Regions from separate parts of the Kitasatospora sp. NPDC040550 genome, predicted to be linked through region 1. Evidence: riboswitches for the same ligand, from Rfam matches in the RefSeq annotation. Region 1 holds a riboswitch; each other region holds the start of a gene.
The links. A riboswitch is a leader RNA that binds a small molecule or an ion and turns the genes downstream of it on or off. The one in region 1 is predicted to bind cyclic di-AMP.
Positions count from the first base shown of each region.

Region 2: it holds a riboswitch for cyclic di-AMP, as region 1 does, so the genes downstream of both, ACZ58X_RS15205 (transglycosylase family protein) here and ACZ58X_RS21835 (NlpC/P60 family protein) in region 1, are expected to answer to the same signal.
Region 3: it holds a riboswitch for cyclic di-AMP, as region 1 does, so the genes downstream of both, ACZ58X_RS09795 (M23 family metallopeptidase) here and ACZ58X_RS21835 (NlpC/P60 family protein) in region 1, are expected to answer to the same signal.

Region 1 covers NZ_JBVIWC010000014.1:155,938-161,169, reverse strand. The annotation lists gene ACZ58X_RS21845 (NYN domain-containing protein) at 49-1,350, shown strand; gene ACZ58X_RS21840 (C40 family peptidase) at 1,550-2,584, shown strand; cyclic di-AMP (ydaO/yuaA leader) riboswitch at 2,923-3,078, shown strand; gene ACZ58X_RS21835 (NlpC/P60 family protein) at 3,090-4,202, shown strand; gene ACZ58X_RS21830 (C40 family peptidase) at 4,430-5,232, shown strand, end outside.
Region 2 covers NZ_JBVIWC010000008.1:290,067-295,298, reverse strand. The annotation lists gene eno (phosphopyruvate hydratase) at 1-752, opposite strand, end outside; gene ACZ58X_RS15205 (transglycosylase family protein) at 1,021-1,803, opposite strand; cyclic di-AMP (ydaO/yuaA leader) riboswitch at 1,805-1,975, opposite strand; gene ACZ58X_RS15200 (cytochrome P450 family protein) at 2,186-3,502, opposite strand; gene ACZ58X_RS15195 (SDR family NAD(P)-dependent oxidoreductase) at 3,805-4,230, shown strand; gene ACZ58X_RS15190 (nucleoside triphosphate pyrophosphohydrolase) at 4,241-5,232, opposite strand, start outside.
Region 3 covers NZ_JBVIWC010000005.1:35,647-40,878, forward strand. The annotation lists gene purB (adenylosuccinate lyase) at 1-695, shown strand, start outside; gene ACZ58X_RS09790 (MFS transporter) at 703-2,244, opposite strand; cyclic di-AMP (ydaO/yuaA leader) riboswitch at 2,557-2,739, shown strand; gene ACZ58X_RS09795 (M23 family metallopeptidase) at 2,742-3,698, shown strand; gene ACZ58X_RS09800 (APC family permease) at 4,055-5,232, shown strand, end outside.

The DNA of each region.
Region 1 (5,232 bases):
CCCGGCGCGGCCCCGGCCGACGCGGGTGCCGAGCGGGCGGCCGAGAAGCTGGACCGGCCGCTGCCCGAGGGGGTGCGCCGGCGGGTGGTCGGGCTGGCCTCGGACGCGCTGGGCGGGCTGCCGCCCGGGGAGCTGCCGCAGAGCCTGCGTCAGTACGTCAAGTTCACCCCCGCGCGGCGGGCCAAGTACGCGGCCACCGCGCTGGCGGCGGCGCTGGAGTCCGAGCCGGCCTTCCGGGTGCGGATAGCGGAGCGGCTGCGGCTGGGCCAGCCGGACCTGGTGAAGGCGCTGGAGTCGGGCACCGTCCCTGGCGCCGCCGATCCGATGGACGTCGCCGCCGCCGCCTACCTGGTGCGCTCGCCCGGCTGGAGCCGACTGGTCGCCGAGGCGGGCGAGGAGGCCGAGCGGGCCGGCGCCGAGGACGCGGTGGCGGAGGCCTCCCGGCTGGTGGAGAAGCTCCAGGCCGAGCTGGCCGAGGTGCGGGCCGCGGCGCGCGCGGACCTGGACCGCCAGCGCGCGGAGTTCGAGGGCGTCCGGCGGGAGGCCGAGTCGCTGCGCAAGAAGGTGCGGTCGCTGGAGAGCGACACCCGGCGGGCGCAGGCCGAGACCCGGCGGGTGGCCGGGGAGCTGGAGGCCGCGAGGGCGCAGGCCACCGGGGAGCGCAGCGCGGCCGAGTCCGAGGCGCGACGGCTGCGGCACCGGGTGTCCGAACTGGAGACCGCGGTCGAGCAGGGCCGCCGCTCGGCCCGGGAGGGCCGCAGCGTCGAGGACATGCGGCTGCGGCTGCTGTTGGACACCGTGCTGCAGTCGGCGCAGGGCCTGCAGCGGGAACTGGCCCTGCCGGTCTCCCAGATCCGCCCGGCGGACCTGGTGGAGGCGGTGGTGCCGGGGGCGGCCTCGCCGCACGACGTGGCCCGGCGCGGCCTGGCCGAGGACGACCCGGCGCTGCTGGACCAGCTGCTGGCGATCCCGCAGGTGCACCTGGTGGTGGACGGCTACAACGTGACCAAGACCGGGTATCCGGCGCTGCCGCTGGAGCAGCAGCGGATCCGGCTGCTGGGCGGGCTGGCGATGCTGGCCCAGCGCACCCAGGCGGAGGTCACCTGTGTGTTCGACGGGCAGGACCTGGACGTACCGGTCATCATGGCGCCCCCGCGCGGGGTGCGGGTACGGTTCAGCCGGACCGGCGAGACCGCGGACGAGCTGATCCGCCGTCTGGTCCGGGCCGAGCCGCAGGGCCGTCCGGTGGTGGTGGTCTCCACCGACCGGGAGGTCGCCGAGGGCGTGCGGAAGGCGGGTGCGCGCCCGGTGGCCTCGGTGCTGCTGCTGAACCGGCTGGCCCGGCCCTGAGCCGGGGCCGGGGGCGGTGACGGCAGGTCAGTGGGGCGTCCGCGCGGGTGTGCGGATCCGGTGAAGTCAGCGGGGGAACCGGAGTTCACGCCTTCGGGGAGTGGCAAAACGGGTAGATCTTCACTAGGGTCTGGCGTCAAACCTATTTTCCGGAATCTCACCTGATCAGGTGAGTCCGATGGAAGAAGGAGCCGGTCCCTTGGCCTCCCACCGCCGTCCCAAGCAGCCGAGCCGCGCGCGGGTCTCCGTGCTCACCGCTGCTGCTGCGACCGCGGTCGCCCTCTCCGCCCAGGTCGCCGCGCATGCCGCGCCGCAGCCGAACAAGAGTGACGTCAAGGCGCAGATCGACCAGCTCCAGCAGGAGCAGGAGCAGGCGGCCGAGAAGTACAACGGCGCCAAGGAGCGCTCCGACCAGCTCCGCAAGCAGGCCGACCAGCTCCAGGACCAGGTGGCCCGCAGCCAGGACCAGATGGGCCAGCTCCAGGTGGGCCTGGCCCAGGTCGCGGGCGAGCAGTACCGCACCGGCGGCATCGACCCGTCCGTCCAGCTGATGCTCTCCTCCGACCCGTCCGGCTACCTGGACAAGGCGTCGAGCGTCCAGCAGGCCAGCACCACCCAGACCGAGGCGCTCAAGGGCCTGCTCGACCAGCAGCGCCGACTGGACCAGGAGAAGGCCGAGGCGGCCGCCGTGCTCGCCTCCCTGGACTCCACCACCAAGGACCTCAACCAGGCCAAGGCGGACGTCAACACCAAGTTGAAGGCCGCCCAGGACCTGCTGAACTCGCTCAGCGCCGCCGACCGGGCCGCGCTCCGGGCCCAGCAGCAGCAGGACGACCGCGCCTCCCGCGGCGCCGACCGGGTCGACCTCGGCAACCTGCCGCCGGCCAGCGGCTACGCCGCCGTGGCGGTGGCCAAGGCGATGAGCAAGCAGGGCTCGCCGTACGTCTGGGGCGCCACCGGGCCCTCCACCTTCGACTGCTCGGGCCTGATGGTCTGGGCGTACGGCCAGGCCGGCGTCTCGCTGCCGCGCACCTCGCAGGAGCAGGGCCACATCGGGACCGCCGTGACGCTGGCCACCGCCCAGCCGGGCGACCTGGTGATCTACGGCGGCGACATGCACCACGTCGGGATGTACATCGGCAACGGCATGGTGGTCCACGCGCCGCACACCGGTGACGTGGTGAAGGTGATGAAGGCCGACGCGATGTCGATCAACACGATCCGCCGGATCTGACGGACCGGCACCTCCCCGAGGGGCCGGTTCCGGCCCTGTGATCCGCGCCACCTCCGGTCGGGGGTGGCGCGTCGGTTTGCGGTCCCGGTGGGCCGGACGGTGAGAGTCGATCAGCTTTGCGTGCGGCAGTGATCACCATCAGTCATTTTCACAAAAGAACATGGGTAATCTTCCGTCTTTTTTCTGACAAGGATTTGAACGGATCACGGTTCAGTTACTAGGGTCATGCTCCGAACCACCGCACAGTCGATCACCCAGCCTGGGTGGCGGCGGTGGTTACCGCCGAGTTCGCGAAACAGCGGGGCAGGTCGAAGCGACTGCCCGACAGGGGAGCCCAGTAGTCGGGGGCGCTGCGGAGCGGAGCCGGGGAACCACACGTTCCTCCGGGGTGAATCGGCGCCAGGTCGGCCGTAGGTGAGGCCGGTGAGGCGTCGTAGGGCATGCTTCCGGCCCGAACCCGTCAGCTCACCCGGTAGGCGGAGGTAGGAAGAAGGAGTCCGCCTTCGTGGCGTCCCATCGTCGTCCCAAGCCCGCCAGCCGCACCCGCGTCTCGATCCTGACCGGTTTCGCCGCCGCGGCCGTCGCCCTCTCCGCGCAGTCCGGCGCGCACGCCGACCCGCAGCCGACCAAGGACCAGGTCAAGGAGCAGGTCGACCAGCTCAACGAGCAGGCCGAGCAGGCGACCGAGAAGTACAACGCCGCCCAGGAGAAGCAGCAGGAGCTGGAGAAGCAGGTCTCCGGCCTCCAGGACCAGGTGGCCCGGCAGCAGGCCCAGGTGACCGACCTCCAGGGCGGCCTGGCCGAGATCGCCGGCGAGCAGTACCGCAACGGGGGCATATCCCCGACGGTCCAGCTGATGCTGTCCTCCAGCCCGGACAACTTCCTCAACCAGGCCGGCGCGCTGAACCAGGCGGGCAGCACCCAGAAGAACCAGCTCAAGCAGCTGCAGGACCAGCAGCGCAAGCTGGACCAGGACCGCACCGAGGCCCAGGGCAAGCTCGGCGAGCTGGAGTCCACGACCCAGCAGCTGAAGGCCTCCAAGGACGAGGTCCAGAACAAGCTCAAGGCCGCCCAGGACCTGCTCAACACGCTGACCGAGCAGGAGCGCCAGGCGATCAAGGCGGCCGAGGACAAGGCCGCCGCCGACGCCGCCGCGAAGGCCGCCGCCGCCAAGCCGGCCACCCCGGACCGTGCCTCGCGCGACAGCAGCCGCGGCGACCTCGGCTCGGGCTCCACCGCCGCGCCGGTCAAGGTCGCCCCGGGCAGCTCGCACGGTGCCGCCGCGCTGGCCGCCGCCGCCACCAAGGTCGGCAGCCCGTACGTCTGGGGCGCCACCGGCCCCGGCTCCTTCGACTGCTCCGGCCTGATGGTCTGGGCGTTCAACCAGGCCGGGGTGTCGCTGCCGCGCACCTCGCAGGAGCAGGCCGGCGCCGGCACCCGGATCGGCTCGGACATCTCCCAGGCCCAGCCCGGCGACATGCTGATCTTCTACGGCGACGCCCACCACGTCGGCATCTACGCGGGCAACGGCCAGGTGCTGCACGCTCCCAAGCCGGGTGCGTCGGTGCGCTACGAGGCCGTCTCCAACATGCCGCTGACCTCCATCGTGCGGGTCTGATCCCCACCCACGCGTTCACGGGCCCGGTCCTCCGTCACGGAGGGCCGGGCCTGCGGCTTTTCCGGCGGCTCGACCTGGTGTCCGATTAGGGGTCAAATATTCTGGTCGGTAGGGGTTTGGACTCACTTGCCCGGACTCGCTAACGTCTGCCACCGGACTCCCGCTCGACGGCCGCCCACCGGGGCGCGGCCGCGGGGCCGCGCCGCAGGACTGGAGCCGTTGCCGCCATGCCCGTGCACCGCCGTTCCCAACTGCTCGCCCGTGCGCTGGTACTGACCGCGGCCGCCACCACGGCCCTGGGCGTGGCGACCGCCGGCAGCGCCCAGGCCGCCCCCGGGGGGCCGGAGGCGCCCGACCGCAAGGACGTCAAGGCCCAGGTCGAGCAGCTGTACGACGAGGCCGAACAGGCCTCGGAGAAGTACAACGCCGCGCAGGAGGCGCAGAAGCGGCTGCTGGGCGAGACCACGATCCTCCAGGGCGAGGTCGCCGCCGCCCAGGAGCAGCTCAACGAACTGCGCGGGGACCTCGCCACGGTCGCCGGGGCCGAGTACCGGGGCGGCGGGATGACCCAGACCGCCCAGCTGATGCTCTCCAGCGACCCGGAGGCCTACCTCACCCGCGCCCGCACCCTCGGCCAGGCCGCCGAGCGCCAGCAGGAGACCCTGCACGAGCTGGTCACCCGTCAGCGCCGGCTCGACCAGCGCCGCACCGAGACCGCCGCCAAGCTCGCCGAGCTGGACGAGGCCCGCCGCTCGCTGGCCGACAACAAGCAGCAGATCCAGCAGCGCCTCGCCACGGCGCAGAAGCTGCTCAACAGCCTGGGCGCGGTCGAGCGGAACCGGATGGTCGCCCAGGACGCCCGGGAGGCCGAGCAGCGCGCCACCCGCGGCACCGACCGGCTGGACCTCGGCAACGCCCCGGCCGCCTCCGAGCGCGGGGCGGCGGCGCTGGCCGCCGCGGTGCGGATGGTCGGCTCGCCCTACGTCTACGGATCCACCGGGCCGCGCGCCTTCGACTGTTCCGGTCTGAT
Region 2 (5,232 bases), on a different contig from region 1:
TCCTGGAAGAACTCGGAGGCGGCGACGTCCAGGGCCAGCGCGATGTCGCGGCCGGGCACGTAGCCGGCCTTCTGGATGGCCTCGGTGATGAGGTCCAGGGCCTCGCGGTTGCTGTCCAGGTTCGGCGCGAAGCCGCCCTCGTCGCCGAGGCCGGTGGACAGGCCGCGCTCCTTCAACACGCCCTTGAGGGTGTGGTAGACCTCGACGCCCCAGCGGACGGCCTCGGAGAAGGACTCCGCGCCGATCGGAGCGATCATGAACTCCTGGATGTCGACGTTGGAGTCCGCGTGCGAGCCGCCGTTGAGGATGTTCATCATCGGGACCGGCAGGACGTGGGCGTTCGGGCCGCCCAGGTAGCGGAACAGCGGCAGGTCGCTGGCCTCGGAGGCGGCGTGCGCGACGGCCAGCGAGACGCCCAGGATGGCGTTGGCGCCGAGCGAGGACTTGTCCGGGGTGGCGTCCAGGTCGAGCATGGCCTGGTCGATCAGGCGCTGCTCGGTGGCGTCGTAGCCGACCAGCTCGGGGCCGATCTGCTCGATGACGGCCAGGACGGCCTTCTCCACGCCCTTGCCGAAGTAGCGGTTCTTGTCGCCGTCGCGCAGTTCGAGCGCCTCGAAGGCGCCGGTCGAGGCACCCGACGGAACAGCGGCACGACCCGTGCTGCCGTCGTCGAGGCCGACCTCGACCTCGACCGTGGGGTTGCCGCGGGAGTCGAGGATTTCACGGGCTACGACGACATCGATGGACGGCACGAAGCATCTCCTTGCGGAAGCAGGGTCCGGCCGCGGGTGGTGCTGCCGGCCGGACGATTGCGGAGTCGTTACGACCAGAGCCTAACCGCCCGGGCTCCCGGGGCCACGTCCGCCTGGGCTGCGTCTCACCGTGTGGCCCGGCTACCCACCGGTAGTTCACCTGCTCGTCCCGGTGCGTCCCACCGGGGCGGGCGGACGCGGACGGAGGGGGCCGCCGGGCGCGGCCCCCTCCGTGTCCAGCGTGTCGTCCGCCGTGGAACGGTCCGGCTCAGCCCAGGTGCAGGACCTGGCCGGGCACGATCAGGTCCGGGTTTCCGCCGACCGTGCCGCGGTTGCCGTCGTACAGCGCCTGCCAGCCGCCGGACACGCCCTGGGCGGTGGCGATGCCCGACAGGGTGTCGCCGTCCCGCACGGTGTAGTCGTGGCCGGTCGTGGCGGCCGGGGCCTGGGCGGCCCGCGGGGCGGCGTGCTTGGGGGCGTACTGCTGCGCCGACGGGTCGGCGGGCTTCTCGGCCTGCTTCGGCGCGGCGTGCTTCGGCGCGTACTGCTGGACCGGCTTCGGCTGGGCGGGCTTCGCGGCGGCCTTGGGGGCCTGCTGCTTGGGCGCCTGCTTCTGGGCCTGCTGCTTCTGCGGCTTGGCGTCCGAGGAGGTGTCCACCTCGGCCGGGGCGCCGCCCTTGCTCAGGCCGGCCTTCTTGGAGCAGACCGGCCAGGCGCCGGGGCCCTGCGAGGCGAGGACCTTCTCGGCGACCGCGATCTGCTGCGCCTTGCTGGCCTGGTTGGCCTGCGCCGCGTACGCGGTGCCGCCGTACGCCTTCCAGGTGCTGGAGGTGAACTGGAGGCCGCCGGAGAAGCCGTTGCCGGTGTTGATGCTCCAGTCGCCGCCGCTCTCGCACTGGGCGACGGAGTCCCAGACGGAGGCCGGGGCGGCGGAGGCGCCGGTGGCGGTGAGGAGCGGCAGTGCGAGTCCGACGCCGGCCACACCGGCGACGGCGATGGCCTTCTCGGCCTGGGTGCGACGACGATGACGGCCAGTTCCAACGAACAGCATGAAGGTCCCTCTCCGCACGCCTGCGAGGTGAGCTGTCGGGTTCGGACCGGGAGGTGGCCCGGCCGCCGTCTGCGGAATCGAATCCGCGCGGGCGGCTTCACCCCAAGCCGTGGAGGAACGGCAACAAACCTGGTTCCCCCGCCCCTGCCCAGGGTTCTGGTCGGTTTCCCGTGACGCGGCGGGCAGGATTCGGCGTCCCGCGCACGAGGTCCGCAGCTGCGAACTCCACGGAGACTAGACAGATCCTCAGACGAATCACAAGCTCATATCACCGACATCACACAAGAATTACGGCCCGTGTTCGATCGCCTACCAACGGCGGGGCTTTGTCCGGTTTGATGGGCGTTCATACCGCCGCCGGTGGCCGGTTCCGGATGCCTCGTCAGCGTGTCGCCGGCTCAGGAACGCCGTGCGGCGACCGGAGCTCCGGACTGAATTCGACCGGAAGTTCGCGCAATCCACGCATGATCAGGCCACCCCGCCAGCGCAGATTCTCCGGGCTTTCGGCCAGTCGCAGGTCGGGCAGCCGGGAAAGCAGCGTGGCCAGCGCGGACCGCCCCTCCAACCGGGCCAGCGGGGCGCCGATGCAGTAGTGGATGCCGTGCCCGAACCCCAGGTGCGGGTTGTCGCTCCGGGCCAGGTCGAGGGTGTTCTCGTCGGAGAACCTGGCCGGATCGCGGTCCGCCGCCGCCAGCACCACCAGCACCGGATCACCGACCGGGATCTCCACCCCGCCGATGGTCAGCGGACGGGTCGCGAACCGCCAGGTCGCCAGCTCCACCGGCCCGTCGTAGCGCAGGAGTTCCTCGATCCCGGTCTCCAGCAGCGCGGTCTCGCCGCGGGCCACCGACTCCTGCAGCAGGGCCCGCTGCCCGGGATTGCGCAGCAGCGCGTACGTCCCGTTGCCGATCAGGTTCACCGTCGTCTCGAACCCGGCGAAGAGGAGGATGAAGGCCATCGCGGCGGCCTCGTTCTCGGTCAGGTGCTCGCCGTGGTCGCTCGCCCGGATCAGGCCGGAGATCAGGTCGTCCCCGAGGTCCGCCCGCTTGCGGTGGATCAGCTCCAGCAGGTACGCCCGCATCCGCTTCACCGCCCGGCCCACGCCGCCGCGTTGGCTGCCGCCGTGTCCCGGCTTCGTGTGCCGCAGCATCATTCCGGCCCAGTCGCGGAAGTCGTCCTGGTCCTCGGCCGGCACGCCGAGCAGGTCGCAGATCGCGTAGATGGGGAGCGGGAAGGCGAACTCGTGGATGAGGTCGGCCGAACCGCGCTGCGCGAAGCCGTCGATCAGCCGGTCGGTCAGCTGCTGCACCCGCGGCTCGAACTCGGCCACCCGGCGCGGGGTGAACGCCTTCGACACCAGGCGGCGCAGCCGGGTGTGGTCCGGCGGGTCGATGTTCAGCAGGTGGGTCATCAGGTCCGCCTGCCGCTCCCCCGGGATGCCCACCCGGCCGGTGCGGTGCGCCTGCTCGCTGTGGTGCGCCGGGTTCTTCGACAGCCGGCCGTCCGCGAGCGCCTGCCGGGCGTCCGCGTAGCGCGTCACCAGCCAGGCCTCCACCCCGCTCGGCAGCGTGGTGCGGTGCACCGGGGCGTGCTCGCGCAGCCAGGCGTAGGCGGGGTACGGGTCGGCGGCGAACTCCCAGGTGAAGAGCTGCGGGTCGGGCTGGGCGGCGGGCTGGGCGCCCTCGGGCTGAGCTGGCATGGGTCGACCGTAACCGCTGGACCGGACGGGTCCGGACCGCCGGCGCCCGCGTCCCCGCGACCGCCCGGAGGTCACCGGCGCGCGAACCGCCCGTGACCGGCGCGCGAGCGGCACGCCGACACTCCGTGGACGGCCCGTGGACGGTGTGCGGACAGGCCTTGGCCAGCTCTTGGCCGGGCGGCAGGCGTGAGCCTGGTCACCTGCGGGGTAATCCCTGTTGCGGAGGGTCAGGACGTGCCTACGATCCTCCGAAGTACGCGCGGGCGCCGGTGCGGTGTCGCCCGCAGGGAGGAGCTGGACCAATGACGGTCAGCGGAGCAGTCGTCGTCATCGCGGTACTCGCGGGCGGTTCGGGGGCCGACCTCGCCCGCCGGTTCGCCGCGGCCGGCGCCGCCGGGATGCTGATCGCCGACACCCATGTCGGCATCGCCGAGGACCTCGCCTCCGAACTCGACCGGCCGGGCTGCCCCGTGGTCGGCGTCTCCGGCGACATCCGCCGGCCCAGCGACGTCGCCGCCCTGGTCGACACCGCCGAGAAGCACTTCGGGCCGATCGACCTCTTCTGCGTGGCGGGCCCGAAGGGCGAGCGGATCGTCTCCCTCGCCGACCTGCCCGCCCACCTCGACCTGGAGCGCCTCGCCGAACTGGTCGTCCTGATCGGCGAGGCGATCGGCGAGCTCGTCCCGCCGCAGCGGTCCGCCTCGGAGCGCACCGCCACGGCGGCCTGAGCCGCCTGCGCTACTCCGGTTCGAGCCCCTCGGCCGCGCGCACCGCGTCCCGGTAGCCGCGCGCGGCCGAGCGCAGCGCCGCGTCCACGTCCACCCCGGCGTCGTGCGCCCGCTGGGCCACCGCCAGCAGCAGCCGGCCCGCCGACTCCGCGGTCAGCTCGCGCGGCAGCTCGTACGGCTCGTCCGGCACCGCCGCGAAGCCCGCCCGGCGCACCCGGGACACCAGCTTCGCCGCGTACGCCAGCGCCGGCAGCCCGGCCGGCACGCCGTCCAGGACGGACTCCCGGTCCGCCTTCTCGGCCGCCTTCAACTGCTCCCAGTTCGCCTCCACCTCGGCGGCGCCGCCGGCCTCGACGTCCCCGAACACGTGCGGGTGCCGGTACACCAGCTTGTCCACGATGTCCCCGGCCACGTCGTCGACGGTGAACGGCCCGGTCGGGTGCTCCTCGGCGATCCGGGCGTGGAAGAACACCTGCAGCAGGACGTCGCCCAGTTCCTCGCGCAGCGCGTCCCGGTCCCCCTGCTCGATCGCCTCGACCAGCTCGTAGGCCTCCTCGACCAGGTACTTCACCAGGCTCTCGTGGGTCTGCTCGGCGTCCCACGGGCAGCCGCCCGGCGAGCGCAGCCGGTCCATCACCGAGGCGAGGTCCAGCAGCCGCGCACCCGGCAGGTCGTACGAGCCGGGCAGCACCTCGATCTCCGGCACCTCCCCGGCGTGCTCCACCGCGAGCCGGGCCAGCGCGTCCGTCAGCCCCGGGTCCCCGTCCGGGCCGCCCAGCCAGACCGTCGGCCCCGCCCCGGCGGGCTGCCCGGTGAGCAGCCGGGCCAGCGCCGGCGCCGACCCGGCCGGCACCACCTCCACCGCCACCCCGGCCTGCCGCACCGCCGCCAGCTGCGGATGCCCCTCGTCCCCCACCAGCACCCGCCCGGCCGACCGCAGCGCCTCCCAGGCCGGCCACGCCAGCAGGCCGGGGGCCACCCGGTGGGTGGTGGTCAGCAGGA
Region 3 (5,232 bases), on a different contig from region 1:
CCCTCGTCCAGCTGGCCGCCGCGCCGTCCAGCCTGGCCAAGACCATCCGCCTGATGGCCGGCCACGAGCTGGTGACGGAGGGCTTCAAGGAGGGCCAGGTCGGCTCCTCCGCGATGCCGCACAAGATGAACACCCGCTCCTGCGAGCGCGTCAACGGCCTGGCCGTCATCCTGCGCGGCTACGCGTCGATGACCGGCGAGCTGGCCGGCGACCAGTGGAACGAGGGCGACGTCTCCTGCTCCGTGGTGCGCCGGGTCGCGCTGCCGGACGCCTTCTTCGCCTTCGACGGCCTGCTGGAGACCTTCCTCACCGTCCTGGACGAGTTCGGCGCCTTCCCGGCCGTGATCGAGGCCGAGCTGGACCGCTACCTGCCGTTCCTGGCCACCACCAAGGTGCTGATGGGCGCGGTGCGCGCGGGCGTCGGCCGGGAGACCGGCCACGAGGTGATCAAGGAGCACGCCGTCGCCTCGGCGCTGGCCATGCGCGCCGGCGCCCGGGAGAACGAGCTGCTGGACCGCCTCGCCGCCGACGAGCGGATCCCGCTGGACCGGGCCGCGCTGGACGCGCTGCTCGCCGACCGGCTGTCCTTCACCGGTGCGGCCGGGGCGCAGGTCGCCGAGGTCGTCCGTCAGGTGGAGGCCGTCGCGGCGGCCTACCCGGAGGCGGCCAAGTACGCCCCGGGCGACATCCTCTGACGTAACGTCAGTTTTCCGGCGAGGGCCCTGCCGCCGTTCCGGTGGCGGGGCCCTCGTGCGCCCGGGGGCGGCCCGGGTCGAGCGGCGGGGTGGTGGTGGCGCAGGGCCAGTCGCAGTTCGGCTCGGCCACCGGGTGCTCCTCCTCCGGTGCCAGCACGTTGCCCCGGACGGTGGCGAAGGCGATCAGCCCGCCGGCGGCCAGCAGGCCCGCGCAGATCAGCATCGCGGTGTGGAAGGCGGAGTCCACCGCGGACGGCACCCGGTAGGCGTCGCCGCTCAGTCCGGCCAGGGCCGGCAGGGCGGCCACCGCGAGCAGGCCGGCCGCGCGGGCGGCGGCGTTGTTGACGCCGCTGGCGATGCCCGCGTGCCGCACCTCGACGGCGGCCAGCACGGTGGCGGTGAGGGGTGCGACCAGCAGCGTCATCCCGGAGCCCATCACCGCGACCGCGGGCAGCACGTCCGCCCAGTAGGAGGATCCGGGGCCGGTGCGCAGCATCAGCAGCACCCCGGCGGCGCACAGCAGCGGGCCCACGGTGAGCGGCACGCGCGGCCCGATCCGCTTGCCGAGCCGCCCGGCGCGCGCGGACAGGGTCAGCATCAGCACCGTGATCGGCACCAGGGCGAAGCCGGAGACCAGCGGGGAGAAGCCCGAGACGATCTGCAGCTGCACCACCAGCAGGAAGAACACCCCGCTGAACGCCGCGTAGACGCAGAGGGTGACCAGGTTCACGGCGGTGAACAGCCGGGAGGAGAACAGTCCGAGCGGCAGCATCGGGTCGGGCGCGCGCCGTTCGACGGCCACGAAGGCGGCGGCCAGCAGCAGGCCGATCGCACCGGTGACCCAGACGGCGGGGGACAGCCCCTCCCCGGCGGCGGTGAGCGCGTAGGTGACGGCGCCGAGCGCGAGGGCGGCGAGCAGGGCGCCGGGCACGTCGAAGCGGCCGGTGGCGGACTCGTCCCGGCTCTCCGGGACGTAACGGGAGGTCACCGCGATCACGGCGGCGGCCAGTGGCAGGTTCAGCAGGAAGATCCAGCGCCAGCCGGGGCCGTCCACCAGCCAGCCGCCCAGGAAGGGGCCGACGGCGGCCGACACCCCGCCCAGGCCGGACCAGAGGCCGACCGCCGCCGAGCGGTCGTCCGGGTGGAAGACCGCCTGGAGCATGGCGAGCGAGCCCGGGGTGAGCAGCGCCCCGCCGATGCCCTGGACGGCGCGGGCGGCGATCAGCACGTGGATGGTCGGGGCCGCGGCGCAGGCGGCGGAGGCGACGGCGAACCAGACCACGCCGATCAGGAAGACCCGGCGCCGTCCGTAGCGGTCGCCGAGGGCGCCGCCGAGCAGGATCAGGCCGGCCAGGGTGAGCAGATAGGCGTTCAGGGTCCATTGCAGGGAGGCGAGGGAGGCGCCGAGGTCGGTGCCGATCCGGGGCAGGGCGACGTTGACGACGGTGCCGTCGAGCATCGCCATGCTGGAGCCGAGCACGGTCGCGAGGAGTACCCAGCGGCCCTGCGCGGTGCCCAGGCGCAGAGTGCCGGCTTGAGAGGTGGCCACGGGCCGAATCCTGCGCCCGCCGGGGCGTACGTGACAAGGGTCACCGGGTGGTGTGTCGGTCGGTGGCGGTGCGTGAACGGACGGTCGCACGGGGGTGGTGTCGGCGGCGCAGGGTGGTGGATCAGTGGCGCCGGGTGAATGGATCGTGCACTGACCGTACAAGGGATCATTCGGAGGGTGACGGGGCGGCGGGGGTTGTTGCCGATTCAAGAGATCGACATTGCTTCACCCGAACGGATGAGTTTTAGTTCAGCGACCGCCCGGCCAGTCCGGACGGATCCACCGGGTGGAACGCCGAGTCCTGCCGCTGCCCGGTGGCTCGCACCGAACTCTGTACGGCAGGAGCGGGGGACCCACAGGTAAGTCGCCGGACCGGAGTTCGCGCCTTTTCGGGCGTGGACCACCAGGGCCGGCTTGGGGTGAAGCCGCGCATGCGGCCGGGCAACTCCAGCCCGAACCCGACAGCTCACCTCGCAGGCGTCGGAGAGGAAAATTCCATGCCTGCACAGGCTCGTCGTATCGCCCTGCCCCGTGCCGCCCGCATCGGCATCGCCACCGCCGTCACCGGCGCCTCGTTCGTCCTGCCGCTCGTGACCGCGATGAGCGCCCAGGCGCACACCGCCCCGGCGGCCACCACCGCTCCTGCCGCTCCCCAGGCCGCCGCTCCGGCTGCCGCCCCGGCCGCCCAGCAGAGCTACCGCGTCGTCAGCGGTGACACCCTCTCGAAGATCGCCGACGTCAAGCACGTCGAGGGCGGCTGGCACGCGCTGTACGAGCAGAACCGCTCGGTGGTCGGCGCCGACCCGAACCTGATCTTCCCCGGCCAGCAGCTGGCCCTCGCCGGTCACGCCGCCGCCCCGGCGAAGCCCGCCGCTCCGGCAGCCCCGGCCAAGCCGGCCGCTCCGGCCGCCAAGGACACCTCCGCCGCCGCGGACACCCAGGTGCAGGTCCGGACCGAGGCCGCCAAGCCCGGCGCCCAGGTGCAGACCCAGGTTCAGACCGCCGCCCCGGCCCCGGCCGTGACCGCCGCCCCGGTCGCCGCCACCTCCGGCTACGTCGCCCCGCTCGCCAACCCCGTGCTGGGTGAGGCCTACGGCGTGGCCGGCTCGATGTGGGCCTCCGGCCACCACACCGGCCAGGACTTCGTCGCCTCCACCGGCACCCCGCTGCGCGCCGTCGCCAACGGTGTCGTGGTGAAGGCCGGCAACGACGGCGCCTACGGCAACGAGGTCGAGATCAAGCTCGCCGACGGCAAGTACGCCCAGTACGCGCACCTGTCCTCGATCGGCGTGAGCGTCGGTCAGACCGTCACCGCCGGCCAGCAGCTCGGCCTCTCCGGTGCGACCGGCAACGTGACCGGCCCGCACCTGCACTTCGAGATCCGTACCGGTCCGGAGTACGGCTCGGACATCGACCCGGTCGCCTACCTGCGGGCGCACGGCGTCGCGCTCTGACCCTCCGGGGCCTTCCGCAGGAACGTGTGAACCACCGCTGGTGCGGGGCGAATCGACCGCCCGGGATGGTCATGTCGGGTGACCGCTCGACCGGGTGATCGCCGCACCGGTGGACCTGGGCGCGGGACACGCCCAAGGCCGGCCCGGCCGTACGGGACACCTCTCGTACGGCCGGGCCGGCCGCTGCCGTTCTCCCGCCCGGCCGCGTTCGAGCCGTCGAACGCGACGTCAACACGGCTGCCGGGAAAGCCGGTCACCGTCGTTTGCGGGCCGACCGCGATGTGCCGATCCTGGCGGGCAGTCAGTGCCCGGCCGGTCCGGCGGGCGGGTGCGCCCGGGTGGACGAGGGAGGCCGGATGGCCGTGCGGAGCGGGGAAGAGGTCGGGGAGCGGGCCGGTGCGGGTGGGGCCGGTGAGCGGGCCGGTGCGGATGGGGTCGACCGGTTGAAGCCGGACTCGGTCGGCCTGGTGGGCGTGGTGTTCATGGCGGTCGCCTCCGCCGCCCCGATCACCGCGATGACGGGGAACCTGCCGATCATCGTCGGGCAGGGCAACGGGGTCGGCGCGCCCGCCGCGTACGTCCTGGTCACCGTGGTGCTCACGGTGTTCTCGGTCGGGTACGTGGCGATGGCCCGGCACCTCACGGCCGCCGGGGCGTTCTACGGGTACGTCTCGCACGGGCTGGGCCGGGTGGTCGGGATGGCCGCGGGGCTGCTCGCGGTGCTGGCGTACGTCGTCTTCGAGGCCTCGGTCATCGGCTTCTTCGCGTACTCGCTGCGCGGACTGGTCCGTTCGCAGCTGGGCCTGGACCTCGGCTGGGGCTGGTACGCGCTGGCCGTGGTGGCGGTGATCGGGGTGACGGCCTGGTTCGACCTGCACCTGACGGCCAGGGTGCTCGGGGTGGCGCTGGTCCTGGAGGTCGGGGTGCTGGCTGCGCTCTCGCTGGCCGTCCTGGTCTCCGGCGGCGGACCGGACGGCCTCGCCGGCGAGGCGGTGAATCCGCTGAACGCGCTGCGCGGGGTGGGGAGTTCGGGGATGGCCGGGGCCGGGCTGGGGCTGTACTTCGCGTTCTGTTCCTGGGTCGGCTTCGAGTCGACCGCGATGTACGGGGAGGAGTCCCGCGACCCGAAGCGGGTGGTGCCGCGGGCGACCCTGCTGTCGGTGGTCGGGATCGGGCTGTTCTACGTCTTCGTGTCCTGGATGATCGTGTCCGGCAACGGAGTCGGGCACGCGATCGCGGTGGCGGGCGGCGCGGTGCCCGGCAAGGACGGCAACAGCCTGTTCTTCGACCCGTTGGGGGCGCACCTGGGCGGCTGGGCGGTGACGGTCTTCCAATGGCTGGTCGTCACCGGCTCGTTCGCCTGCGCGACGGCCTTCCACCAGTGCGCCGCACGGTACTTGTACGCGATCGGGCGAGAGGGACTGCTGCACCCGGCGCTCGGGCGGACCCACCCGCGGCACGGCTCGCCGCACGTGGCCTCGGTCGTGCAGTCCGGGATCGCGGCCGGGCTGGTGCTGGCGTTCCTGGCGGCGGG